Linked DNA regions of Alicycliphilus denitrificans K601. The main gene of each other region encodes a partner of the protein of the gene in region 2 in a complex. Links are inferred from orthologs where the notes say so. Each region holds a gene or a part of one and is shown on either strand. Other genes may lie near its edges.

Evidence for each region.
Region 1: the proteins of tig (region 2) and rpsG are in contact, whole or in part, in a crystal structure (PDB 3GTY), measured with the Thermotoga maritima proteins. The link is inferred for Alicycliphilus denitrificans K601 from one-to-one orthologs. Residues at the interface, in WP_004081061.1 of Thermotoga maritima: Glu122, Val124, Val129, Leu130, Tyr133, Glu188, Gly259, Ile262, Tyr263, Glu266, Ser270, Glu273, Gln274, Glu277, Arg308, Gln311, Ile312, Ser315, Tyr316, Glu325, Arg329, Arg336, Leu363, Phe366, Trp367, Arg373, Leu377, Arg381, Leu384, Glu387; in WP_004081843.1 of Thermotoga maritima: Lys34, Lys52, Lys55, Glu59, Arg62, Gln63, Glu66, Asn67, Lys69, Val71, Arg95, Ala109, Lys110, Lys111, Gly112, Arg113, Pro114, Glu117, Glu121, Ile124, Ala125, Tyr127, Asn128, Asn129, Thr130, Gly131, Lys135, Asp139, Arg142, Met143.

What each region holds. Positions count from the first base shown.
Region 1 is NC_015422.1:377,757-382,853, reverse strand. Bases 2,289-5,097 are described here. They hold rpsG (30S ribosomal protein S7), read right to left. Parts: upstream 4,026-5,097; coding sequence 3,552-4,025; downstream 2,289-3,551. Other genes in these bases: ALIDE2_RS01730 (D-alanyl-D-alanine carboxypeptidase family protein), read right to left, coding at 4,668-5,097; rpsL (30S ribosomal protein S12), read right to left, coding at 4,189-4,566; fusA (elongation factor G), read right to left, coding at 2,289-3,465. In the rest of the region: tuf (elongation factor Tu), read right to left, coding at 1-1,123; more of fusA, read right to left, coding at 1,357-2,288.
Region 2 is NC_015422.1:1,544,048-1,551,544, forward strand. What follows is about bases 2,118-5,031. They hold tig (trigger factor), read left to right. Parts: upstream 2,118-2,876; coding sequence 2,877-4,187; downstream 4,188-5,031. Other genes in these bases: ALIDE2_RS07300 (efflux RND transporter permease subunit), read left to right, coding at 2,118-2,652; clpP (ATP-dependent Clp endopeptidase proteolytic subunit ClpP), read left to right, coding at 4,312-4,920; clpX (ATP-dependent Clp protease ATP-binding subunit ClpX), read left to right, coding at 5,020-5,031. Also shown: more of ALIDE2_RS07300, read left to right, coding at 1-2,117; more of clpX, read left to right, coding at 5,032-6,285; lon (endopeptidase La), read left to right, coding at 6,424-7,497. UniProt on the Bacillus subtilis protein: Involved in protein export. Acts as a chaperone by maintaining the newly synthesized protein in an open conformation. Functions as a peptidyl-prolyl cis-trans isomerase.

The DNA of each region.
Region 1 (5,097 bases), 1.2 Mb from region 2 along the record:
GGCCTTCTTCCATGGCGATCGGCGCGATCAGCTTGACGGTGATCGACACGTTGTCGCCGGGCATGACCATTTCCTTGTCGGCCGGCAGTTCGATGGAGCCCGTCACGTCGGTCGTGCGGAAGTAGAACTGCGGACGGTAGTTGTTGAAGAAGGGCGTGTGGCGGCCGCCTTCGTCCTTGCTCAGCACGTACACTTCGGCGGTGAAGTGCGTGTGCGGCTTGATGGAGCCGGGCTTGCACAGTACCTGGCCGCGCTCGACATCTTCGCGCTTGGTGCCGCGCAGCAGCAGGCCCACGTTGTCGCCAGCCTGGCCCTGGTCCAGCAGCTTGCGGAACATTTCCACGCCGGTGACGGTGGTCTTTTGCGTTTCGCGGATGCCGACGATTTCGATTTCTTCGCCGACCTTGATGATGCCGCGCTCGACGCGGCCGGTCACCACGGTGCCGCGGCCGGAGATGGAGAACACGTCTTCCACGGGCATGAGGAAGGTGCCGTCCACCGCGCGCTCGGGCGTGGGGATGTAGGTGTCAAGGGCTTCGGCGAGCTTGAGGATGGCGGGTTCGCCCTTGTCCGATTGGTCGCCTTCGAGGGCCAGCTTGGCCGAGCCGCGGATGATGGGGGTGTCGTCGCCGGGGAATTCGTATTTGTCCAGCAGTTCGCGCACTTCCATTTCGACGAGTTCGAGCAGTTCTTCGTCGTCCACCATGTCGCACTTGTTCAGGAACACGATGATGTAGGGCACGCCCACCTGGCGCGCCAGCAGGATGTGTTCACGCGTCTGGGGCATCGGGCCGTCGGCGGCCGAGCACACCAGGATGGCGCCGTCCATCTGGGCGGCGCCCGTGATCATGTTCTTGACGTAGTCGGCGTGGCCGGGGCAGTCCACGTGGGCGTAGTGGCGGTTGGCCGTTTCGTATTCCACGTGCGAGGTGTTGATGGTGATGCCGCGGGCCTTTTCTTCGGGCGCGTTGTCGATCTGGTCGTAGCCCTTGGCTTCGCCGCCGAACTTCTTGGCCAGCACCGTCGCAATCGCCGCCGTCAGCGTCGTCTTGCCATGGTCCACGTGACCGATCGTGCCCACGTTCACGTGGGGCTTGGTCCGTTCGAATTTACCTTTTGCCATTTCAATTTCTCCAAAGAGCAATGCCTGTGTAGCGGTTTAACGTCTGCATCCGGTTGCTGGCTCGTCCCGCACAGGGCGACAGGACGGCACCGGATCGCAGATTGCAAGAAACTTGCTATTTATTGAATAGCTGTCAGCGTTTGAAGATCAAGCGTTGGCAGCCAATTTCTCTTTATAGTCAGAGGTGCCCGAGCAAAACACGCTGCGCGCGTTTTGGTCCGGCACGCTAGACATTACTTCGCGCGTGCGGCGATGATGGCTTCGGCCACGTTGCGCGGAGCCTCGGCGTAGTGCTTGAACTCCATCGTGTACGTGGCGCGGCCCTGCGTCATCGAGCGCAGCTGCGTGGCGTAGCCGAACATCTCGGACAGCGGCACCTCGGCCTTGATGGCCTTGCCGCCGCCAACCATGTCGTCCATGCCCTGCACCATGCCGCGGCGGGACGACAGGTCGCCCATCACGGTACCGGCGTAGTCTTCGGGCGTCTCGACTTCCACGGCCATCATGGGCTCCAGGATGACGGGGTTGGCCTTCTTGGCGGCTTCCTTGAAGCCGAAGATGGCGGCCATCTTGAACGCCTGTTCCGACGAGTCCACGTCGTGGTACGAACCGAAGGTCAGCGCGACCTTCACGTCCACCACCGGGTAGCCGGCCAGCACGCCGCTGGTCAGCGCTTCTTCCACACCCTTTTGCACGGCGGGGATGTACTCGCGCGGCACCACGCCACCCTTGATCTCGTCCAGGAACTCGAAGCCCTTGCCCGGCTCGTTGGGCTCCAGGCGGAACACCACATGGCCGTACTGGCCCTTGCCGCCGGACTGGCGCACGAACTTGCCATCCACGTCCTTGACGGTGTTGCGGATGGTTTCGCGGTAGGCCACCTGGGGCTTGCCGACGTTGGCTTCCACGCCGAATTCGCGCTTCATGCGGTCGACGATGATTTCCAGGTGCAGCTCGCCCATGCCGGCGATGATGGTCTGGCCCGATTCCTCGTCGGAACGCACGCGGAACGACGGATCCTCGGAGGCCAGGCGCGAGAGGGCGATACCCATCTTTTCCTGGTCGGCCTTGGACTTGGGCTCCACGGCCTGGGCGATCACGGGCTCGGGGAAGACCATCTTCTCGAGCATGATGGGCGCGTCCAGGTCGCACAGCGTGTCGCCGGTGGTCACTTCCTTGAGGCCCACGCAGGCGGCGATGTCACCGGCGCGGATCTCTTCGATTTCCTGGCGCTCGTTGGCGTGCATCTGCACGATACGGCCGATACGCTCCTTCTTGCCCTTGACGGCGTTGTAGACGGTGTCGCCCTTGTTGAGCACGCCCGAATACACGCGCACGAAGGTCAGCTGGCCGACGAAGGGGTCGGTCATGAGCTTGAACGCCAGGGCCGAGAACTTCTCGTTGTCGTCGGCCTTGCGCGTCAGGTGCTTCTCATGGTCGTCCGGGTCGGTCCCCGCCACGTCGGGGATGTCCACTGGCGAGGGCAGCAGGTCGAGCACGGCGTCGAGCATGCGCTGCACGCCCTTGTTCTTGAAGGCCGAGCCGCACAGCATGGGCTGGATCTCGGTGGCGATGGTGCGCTGGCGCAGGCCGGCGATGATCTCGGCCTCGGAGAGGTCGCCCTCCTCCAGGTACTTGTTCATCAGCTCTTCGCTGGCCTCGGCCGCGGCCTCGACCATGTTCTCGCGCCACTTCTTGCAGGTGTCCACGAGCTCGGCGGGGATTTCGCCGTACTCGAACTTCATGCCCTGCGAGGCTTCGTCCCAGATGATGGCCTTCATCTTGAGCAGATCGACCACGCCCTGGAAGCTGTCCTCGGCGCCGATCGGCACCACGATGGGCACCGGATTGGCGTTCAGGCGCAGCTTCATCTGGTCGTAGACCTTGAAGAAATTGGCGCCGGTGCGGTCCATCTTGTTCACGAACGCGAGGCGCGGCACCTTGTGCTTGTTGGCCTGGCGCCACACGGTCTCGGACTGGGGCTGTACGCCACCCACGGCGCAGTACACCATCACGGCGCCGTCGAGCACGCGCATGGAACGCTCCACCTCGATGGTGAAGTCCACGTGGCCGGGGGTGTCGATGATGTTGATGCGGTGCTCGGGGCGCGACAGGTCCATGCCCTTCCAGAAGCAGGTCACTGCCGAGGAGGTGATGGTGATGCCGCGCTCCTGCTCCTGCTCCATCCAGTCGGTGGTGGCGGCGCCGTCGTGCACCTCGCCCAGCTTGTGGGTCACGCCGGTGTAGAACAGGATGCGCTCGGACGTCGTGGTCTTGCCTGCGTCGATGTGCGCCGAGATACCGATGTTGCGGTAGCGCTCAAGGGGGGTTTTGCGTGCCATGATGGTCTTTCGTTAACGGCCAAGAGCCCGTCCGCCAAACAGGGCGAATCGGGCTCCCAGCCAGTGCGATGGGGATACGCTGAGGCTTAGAAGCGGAAGTGGCTGAAGGCCTTATTGGCTTCCGCCATGCGGTGCACCTCGTCACGGCGCTTCATGGCGCCGCCACGGCCTTCGGTGGCTTCCATCAGCTCGTTGGCCAGGCGCTGGGCCATGGACTTCTCGCTGCGCTTGCGCGCGGCTTCCTTGATCCAGCGCATCGACAGGGCCAGGCGGCGCACGGGGCGCACTTCCACGGGCACCTGGTAGTTGGCACCACCCACGCGGCGGGACTTGACTTCCACCATGGGCTTGACGTTGTTGATGGCCGTGACGAACACCTCCAGGGCATCCTTCTCGGGTTGCTTCTTCTCGATCAGCTCCAGGGCACCATAGATGATGCGCTCTGCAACTGCCTTCTTGCCGCCTTCCATGATCACGTTCATGAATTTGGACAGCTCTACGTTGCCGAACTTGGGATCCGGCAGGATTTCACGTTTGGGGACTTCGCGACGACGTGGCATTTCTCACCTCTATCTTTGCTTCAGTTGGCGTCTTTTCAAACACCGCGAGAGCCAATCTGGGACTCCCACTTACTCGACCCACGCACACCATGCGCGCTTGGGGTCACTACGTTTGCGCAGCCTGCCAGGCCGGCAAACACCGAAATGTCTTGCGGAAAACCGGTCAGGCCTTCTTCGGACGCTTGGCACCGTACTTGGAACGGGCCTGCTTGCGATCCTTGACGCCTTGCAGATCAAGGGAGCCGCGCACGATGTGGTAACGCACGCCAGGCAAGTCCTTCACACGGCCGCCGCGCACGAGCACCACGCTGTGCTCCTGCAGGTTGTGGCCTTCGCCGCCGATGTAGGAGATCACCTCGAAGCCGTTGGTCAGGCGCACCTTAGCGACCTTGCGCAGCGCGGAGTTCGGCTTCTTGGGCGTCGTGGTGTACACGCGGGTGCACACGCCACGGCGCTGGGGGCAGTTTTCCATGGCAGGGCTTTTGGATTTGACAACTTCGACCGTGCGGCCCTGACGCACGAGTTGGTTGATGGTTGGCATTAATACGTCCCTAAACGTGAATGAAAAGCGAAAACGTGAATCCCTTCGGAAATTCCGAAAAGCTTTCTAATGTACCAGCTTGAAGCCTCGCAGGCAATCGCCTACTTGATCCACAGGCGGATGGCGTCCCAGGCGCGGCCGAAGATACCGGCCTGCCCCACGTCCTCCAGAGCCACCAGAGGCACCTCGGCCACCTGTTCGCCGCCGAGCCTCACCTTCAGCGCGCCGATGGGCTGGCCCTTGGTGAAGGGCGCGATCAGCGGGTCCTTGCGCACGATCTCGGTACTCAGCTTGCCGGCGCTGCCCGAGGGCACAGTGACCACGATGGCGTCGGGGCGGCCGATCTTGAGCGTGCTCTGCGTGCCCTTCCAGACGGCCGGCGTGTCGGCGGCCTGGCCGGCGTCGAACAGCTTGACGGCGTCGAACGCCGTGTAGCCCCAGTTCAGCAGCTTCTGGCTTTCGTTGGCGCGGGAATTCTCGCTGGCGGCGCCGAGCACGATGGACAGCAGGCGGCGCTGCCCCACGTTCGGG
Region 2 (7,497 bases):
GAGGGCTTCAGCTATGCCGAGCTCAAGGACTTCGCCGACGACGTGCGCCAGCAACTGCTGCGCGTGAAGGACGTGGCCAAGGTCGAGCAGTTCGGCGTGCAGGACGAGAAGGTCTGGATCGAGGTCTCGCACAAGCGCCTGGCCCAGCTGGGCCTGGACTTCAACGCGGTGCTGCAGCAGCTGGGCGCGCAGAACGCGGTGGAGAGCGCGGGCGTGATCCAGTCGCCGCAGGACATGGTGCAGGTGCGCGTGGGCGGGCAGTTCACCAGCGTGGAGCAGCTGCGCGCCATGCCGATACGCGGCGCCTCGGGGGCGCAGCTGCGCCTGTCCGACATCGCCGAGGTGCGCCGCGGCTACGTGGAGCCGCCGTCGGTCAAGGTGCGCTTCCAGGGCCGCGAGGCCATTGGCCTTGGCATCTCCATGGCCAAGGGCGGGGACATCATCGCCCTGGGCAAGGCGCTGCGCGCGGCGGCGGCCGGCATTCAGGCGCGCCTGCCCGCGGGCGTGCAGCTGCACCAGGTGCAGGACCAGCCGGCGTCCGTGGCCGCCTCGGTGAACGAGTTCGTCAAGGTGCTCATCGAGGCCGTGGTCATCGTGCTGGGCGTGAGCTTCGTCTCGCTTGGGCTGCACAAGGGCGGGCGCTTTGGCTGGCACATCGACTACCGGCCCGGCCTGGTGGTGGCCATCACTATCCCGCTGGTGCTGGCCGTCACCTTCCTGGCCATGCATTACCTGGGCATAGGGCTGCACAAGGTGTCGCTGGGCTCGCTCATCATCGCCCTGGGGCTGCTGGTGGACGACGCCATCATTGCCGTGGAGATGATGGTGCGCAAGATGGAGGAGGGCTACGACAAGGTGCGCGCCGCCACCTTCGCCTACGACGTGACGGCCAAGCCCATGCTGACGGGCACGCTGATCACGGCGGCGGGCTTCCTGCCCATCGGCATCGCCAAGTCGGTCACGGGCGAGTACACCTTCGCCATCTTCGCCGTGACGGTGATCGCGCTGGTGCTGTCCTGGATCGTCTCGGTCTACTTCGTGCCCTACCTGGGCACGCTGCTGCTCAAGGTCAAGCCCCACGATCCCGACGCGCCGCCGCACGAGCTGTTCGACACGCCGTTCTACAACCGTTTCCGCGCCACCGTGAACTGGTGCGTGCAGCACCGCTGGATCACCATAGGCGCCACCGTCGCCATTTTCGCGCTGGGCATCGCGGGCATGGGGCGCGTGCAGCAGCAGTTCTTCCCGGATTCGAGCCGGCCCGAGATCATGGTGGACCTCTGGTTCCCCGAGGGCACCGCCTTCGCCGCCAACGAGGCCGTCACCAAACGCCTGGAGCGGCGCCTGATGGAGCAGGACGGCGTGGAAAGCGTGGCCGCCTGGGTGGGCTCGGGCACGCCGCGCTTCTACCTGCCGCTCGACCAGGTGTTCCCGCAGAGCAACGTGTCGCAGTTCATCGTGCTGGCCAAGAGCCTGCCCGAGCGCGAGGCCCTGCGCCTGAGCCTGCCCAAGCTGCTGGCCGAGGAGGTGCCCGAGGCGCGCGGCCGCGTGAAGCTGCTGCCCAACGGGCCGCCCGTGCCGTACCCCGTGCAGTTCCGCGTGCTGGGCGGCGACCCGGCCACGCTGCGCCTGCGCGCCGACGAGGTCAAGGCCGCGATGCGCGCCAACGCCAATCTGGTCGGCGTGAACGACAACTGGAACGAGTCGGTGAAGGTGGTGCGCCTGGAGGTGGACCAGGACAAGGCGCGCGCGCTGGGCGTGACCAGCCAGTCCATCGCCCAGGCCTCGCGCATCATGTTCACGGGCACCACCGTGGGCCAGTATCGCGAGAACGACTTGGCTCTAGACATCGTGCTGCGCCAGTCGCCCGACGAGCGCGAGGCCATTTCCGACATCGCCAACGCCTACCTGCCCACGGCCTCGGGACGCTCGATACCGCTCACGCAGATCGCCAGGCCCGTGTTCACCTGGGAGCCGGGCGTGATGTGGCGCTGGAGCCGCGACTACGCCATCACCGTGCAGGGCGACTTGGTGGAGGGGCTGCAGGGCGCCACCGTCACCGCCCAGCTGCTGCCCGAGCTGCGCGCGCTGGAGGCGCGCTGGCGCGCGGCGGGCGACAACGGCGTGCGCATCGAGGTGGCGGGCGCGGTGGAGGAGAGCAGCAAGGGCTCGGCCTCCATCGTGGCCGGGGTGCCGGTGATGCTGTTCATCGTCTTCACGCTGCTCATGCTGCAGCTGCACAGCTTCAGCCGCTCGGTGCTGGTGTTCCTCACCGGGCCGCTGGGCATCGCGGGCGTGGCGGCGGCGCTGCTGCTACTGAACCGGCCGTTCGGCTTCGTGGCGCTGCTGGGCGTGATTGCGCTCATGGGCATGATCCAGCGCAACTCGGTGATCCTGATCGACCAGATCGAGCTCGACCGCGCGGCAGGCGTGCCCACCTGGAACGCCATCGTGGAGGCGGCGGTGCGGCGCCTGCGCCCCATCGTGCTCACGGCCGCGGCCGCGGTGCTGGCCATGATCCCGCTCTCGCGCAGCGTGTTCTGGGGGCCGATGGCCGTGGCCATCATGGGCGGGCTGGTCGTGGCCACCGTGCTCACGCTGCTGGCGCTGCCCGCCATGTACGCGGCCTGGTTCCGCGTGCGCAGGCAGTAGTCGCGCGCAACAAGGTAAAATCTATGGTTTACCTGATTCACCCGGTCGGCTGGCTACGAGGCCCGTCGGCCGGATGGCAAGAGCAGCGCGGGTGGCGAAATTGGTAGACGCACCAGGTTTAGGTCCTGACGCCAGCAATGGTGTGGGGGTTCGAGTCCCCCCCCGCGCACCACGAGCGAAGACCGAGGCGCAGCCCGGCACACATACCGACACTAGGAACAACCATGGCCGTAACTGTTGAAACCCTTGAAAAGCTCGAGCGCAAGATCACGCTGAGCCTGCCTGTGACCACCATCCAGAGCGAAGTGGACGCACGCTTGAAGCGCCTGGCGCGCACCGTCAAGATGGACGGCTTCCGTCCCGGCAAGGTTCCCATGAGCGTGGTGGCCCAGCGCTACGGCTACTCGGTGCAGTACGAGGTGCTCAACGACAAGGTCGGCGAGGCCTTTGCCCAGGCCGCCAACGAGGCGCAGCTGCGCGTGGCGGGCCAGCCGCGCATCACCGAGAAAGACGGCGCTCCCGAGGGCCAGGTGACCTTCGACGCCGTGTTCGAGGTGTTCCCCGAGGTGAAGATCGGCGACCTGGCCACCGCCGAGGTGGACAAGCTCTCGGCCGAGGTGACCGAGGCCGCCATCGACAAGACCCTGGACATCCTGCGCAAGCAGCGCCGCACCTTCGCCCAGCGCGCCCAGGGCGCTGCCGCCGAGGACGGCGACCGCGTGACCGTGGACTTCGAAGGCAAGATCGACGGCGAGCCCTTCCAGGGCGGCAAGGCCGAGGACTTCCAGTTCCTGGTCGGCGAAGGCCAGATGCTCAAGGAATTCGAGGACGCCGTGCGCGGCATGAAGACGGGCGAGAGCAAGACCTTCCCGCTGGCTTTCCCCGAGGACTACCACGGCAAGGACGTGGCCGGCAAGACGGCCGACTTCCTGGTCACCGTCAAGAAGATCGAGGCCTCCCACCTGCCCGAGGTGAATGAGCAGCTCGCCAAGTCGCTGGGCATCGCCGACGGCACGGTCGAGGGCCTGCGCGCCGACATCAAGAAGAACCTGGAGCGCGAGGTCAAGTTCCGCCTGCAGGCCCGCAACAAGCAGGCTGTGATGGACGCCCTGGTGGCCAAGGCCGAGCTGGACCTGCCCAACGCCAGCGTGCAGGCCGAGATCGCCCGCTTGCTCGAAGGCGCGCGCGCCGAACTCAAGCAGCGCGGCGTCAAGGATGCCGACAAGGCCGAGATCCCCGAGGACGTGTTCCGTCCCCAGGCAGAGCGCCGCGTGCGCCTGGGCCTGGTGATCGCCGAGCTGGTGCGCGCCAACGACCTGCAGGCCAAGCCCGAGCAGCTCAAGGCCCACATCGACGAGCTGGCTGCCAGCTACGAGAAGCCCGAGGACGTGGTGCGCTGGTACTTCAGCGACCGCCAGCGCCTGGCAGAGGTCGAGGCCGTGGTCATCGAGAACAACGTGACCGACTTCGTCCTGGGCAAGGCCAAGGTCAACGAGAAGGCCGTGTCCTTCGACGAGCTGATGGGCCAGGCCTGATACACCCTGGCGGCGCGCCCCGCAGCGGCGCGCCCCGGGCGAGCCTTGCGGGGGCTTGTGCTTTGCTGCACAAGCCCCAATTCATTTTCTGGGTACAGTACCGCCCCTGACTGGAGAAATACACATGAGCGCACTGGAAACGCAGGCCCTGGGCATGATCCCCATGGTCATCGAGCAATCGGGCCGCGGGGAGCGGTCCTACGACATCTATTCGCGTCTGCTCAAGGAGCGCGTGATCTTCCTGGTGGGGGAGGTCAATGACCAGACCGCCAACCTGGTGGTGGCGCAACTGCTGTTCCTGGAGAGCGAGAACCCGGACAAGGACATTTCGTTCTACATCAACTCCCCTGGCGGCAGCGTGACGGCCGGCATGGCCATCTACGACACCATGCAGTTCATCAAGCCCGACGTGTCCACGCTGTGCTGTGGCTTTGCCGCCAGCATGGGCGCCTTCCTGCTGGCCGCCGGCGCCAAGGGCAAGCGCTTCTCGCTGCCCAACTCCAAGATCATGATCCACCAGGTGCTCGGCGGCGCGCGTGGCCAGGCGACCGACATCGAGATCCATGCCCGCGACATCCTGCGCACCAAGGACCAGATGAACCGCATCCTGGCCGAGCGCACCGGCCAGTCGATCGAAAAGGTGAAGGCCGATACCGAGCGCGACTATTTCATGACCGCCGACGAGGCCAGGGACTATGGGCTGGTGGACCAGGTGATCTCCAAGCGTCCCTGACCGTCAGGCTTGCCCGGGCCCGGCGTTTCCCGCAGGGGAAACGCCGTTTTTATTTCGTTATCATCTTGACAACATCCCCTGTCATAAGGCACTGCTTCCATGGCCGATAAAAAAGGCTCCTCCAGCGAAAAAACCCTTTACTGCTCTTTCTGCGGCAAAAGCCAGCACGAGGTAAAGAAGCTGATCGCCGGCCCGTCAGTCTTTATTTGCGACGAGTGCATTGACCTGTGCAACGAGATCATCCGCGACGAACAGCCTACGGGTGAAGCCGCTCGCGAGGGTCGCGGCGATCTGCCCACGCCGGCCGAGATCAAGGCCAACCTCGACAGCTACGTGATCGGCCAGGAAAAGGCCAAGCGTACGCTGGCCGTGGCCGTGTACAACCACTACAAGCGCCTGCGCCACAAGGACAAGGCCGGCAAGGACGACGTGGAGCTGTCCAAGAGCAACATACTGCTCATCGGCCCCACGGGTTCGGGCAAGACGCTGCTGGCGCAGACGCTGGCGCGCCAGCTGGACGTGCCCTTCGTGATGGCCGACGCCACCACGCTGACCGAGGCCGGCTACGTGGGCGAGGACGTGGAGAACATCGTCCAGAAGCTGCTGCAAAGCTGCAACTACGACGTGGAGCGCGCCCAGCGCGGCATCGTCTACATCGACGAGATCGACAAGATCAGCCGCAAGTCCGACAACCCCAGCATCACGCGCGACGTGTCGGGCGAGGGCGTGCAGCAGGCGCTGCTCAAGCTCATCGAGGGCACCATGGCCAGCGTGCCGCCCCAGGGCGGGCGCAAGCACCCGAACCAGGACTTCCTGCAGATCGATACGACTAACATCCTGTTCATCTGCGGCGGCGCGTTCGCGGGCCTGGAGAAGGTGATCGAAAACCGTACCGAGGCGTCGGGCATAGGCTTCGGCGCGGCGGTCAAGAGCAAGAAACAGCGCTCGCTCACCGAGGTGTTCCAGGACATCGAGCCCGAGGACCTCATCAAGTTCGGCCTGATCCCCGAGCTGGTGGGCCGGATGCCCGTGGTGACGGCGCTGGCCGAACTCGGCGAGGACGCCCTGGTGCAGATCCTCACCGAACCCAAGAATGCGCTGGTCAAGCAGTACAGCAAGCTGCTCGCCATGGAGGGCGTGGATCTAGAGATACGCCCTGCGGCGCTCAAGGCCATCGCGCGCAAGGCCATTGCCCGCAAGACCGGTGCCCGCGGGCTGCGCTCCATCCTGGAGCAGGCCCTGATCGGCACCATGTTCGATCTGCCCAATGTGTCCAACGTGGAGAAGGTCGTGGTGGACGAGGCCACCATCGAGGAAAGCAAGGCGCCGCTGCTGCTCTATCGCGAGGCAGCCAAGAAGGCCTGAGGCCGGCCGGGCCGTCGCTTCCACCGCGGCGGCCAGGCAGCCTCGCGCCTGTCGGCACCCCGCGCCTGAGCGGCAGAGCCGCTGGATTGAAAACGTTGTCCATGGCCCCACTTCCATGGACACAACTGAGGATTCCCCATGTCCGGACATACGCCCCTGCCCGCTACCCCCCTTGATCTGCCACTGTTGCCGCTGCGCGACGTGGTGGTGTTCCCCCACATGGTGATCCCCCTTTTCGTGGGACGCCCCAAGAGCATCAAGGCCCTGGAAATGGCCATGGACGCCGACCGCAGCATCATGCTGGTGGCCCAGAAGGCGGCCGCCAAGGACGAGCCCCAGGTGTCGGACATGTTCGAGGTGGGCTGCATCTCCAACATCCTGCAGATGCTCAAGCTCCCCGACGGCACGGTGAAGGTGCTGGTCGAGGGCCAGCAGCGCGCCCAGGTGACCATGGTGCACGATGCGGAAACGCACTTCACGGCCACGGTGACGCCGGTGCAGGAAGAGGCCGAGGACGGCAAGTCGAGCGAGATCGAGGCGCTGCGCCGCGCCGTGATGCAGCAGTTCGACCAGTACGTGAAGCTCAACAAGAAGATCCCGCCGGAGATCCTGACCTCGATCGCGAGCATCGACGACCCGGGCCGCCTGGCAGACACCATCGCCGCCCACCTGCCGCTCAAGCTGGAGAACAAGCAGCGCGTGCTCGATCTGGCGGACATCAAGCTGCGGCTGGAAGACCTCTTCGAGCAGCTCGACCGCGAGGTGGACATCCTCAACGTAGACAAGCGTATCCGCGGCCGCGTGAAGCGCCAGATGGAGAAGAGCCAGCGCGACTTCTACCTCAACGAACAGGTCAAGGCCATCCAGAAGGAGCTCGGCGAGGGCGAGGACGGCGCGGACATCGAAGAGATCGAGAAAAAGATCAAGCTCGCCAAGATGCCTGTCGAGGCGCGCAAGAAGGCCGAGGGCGAGCTCAAGAAGCTCAAGCTCATGTCGCCCATGTCGGCGGAGGCCACGGTGGTGCGCAACTACATCGACGTACTCACCAGCCTGCCCTGGAGCAAGAAGACCAAGATCAAGCACGATCTGGCGCTTGCGGAGAACGTGCTCAATGAGGACCACTACGGCCTGGACAAGGTCAAGGACCGTATCCTCGAATACCTCGCGGTGCAGCAGCGCGTGGACAAGGTAAAGGCGCCCATCCTGTGCCTC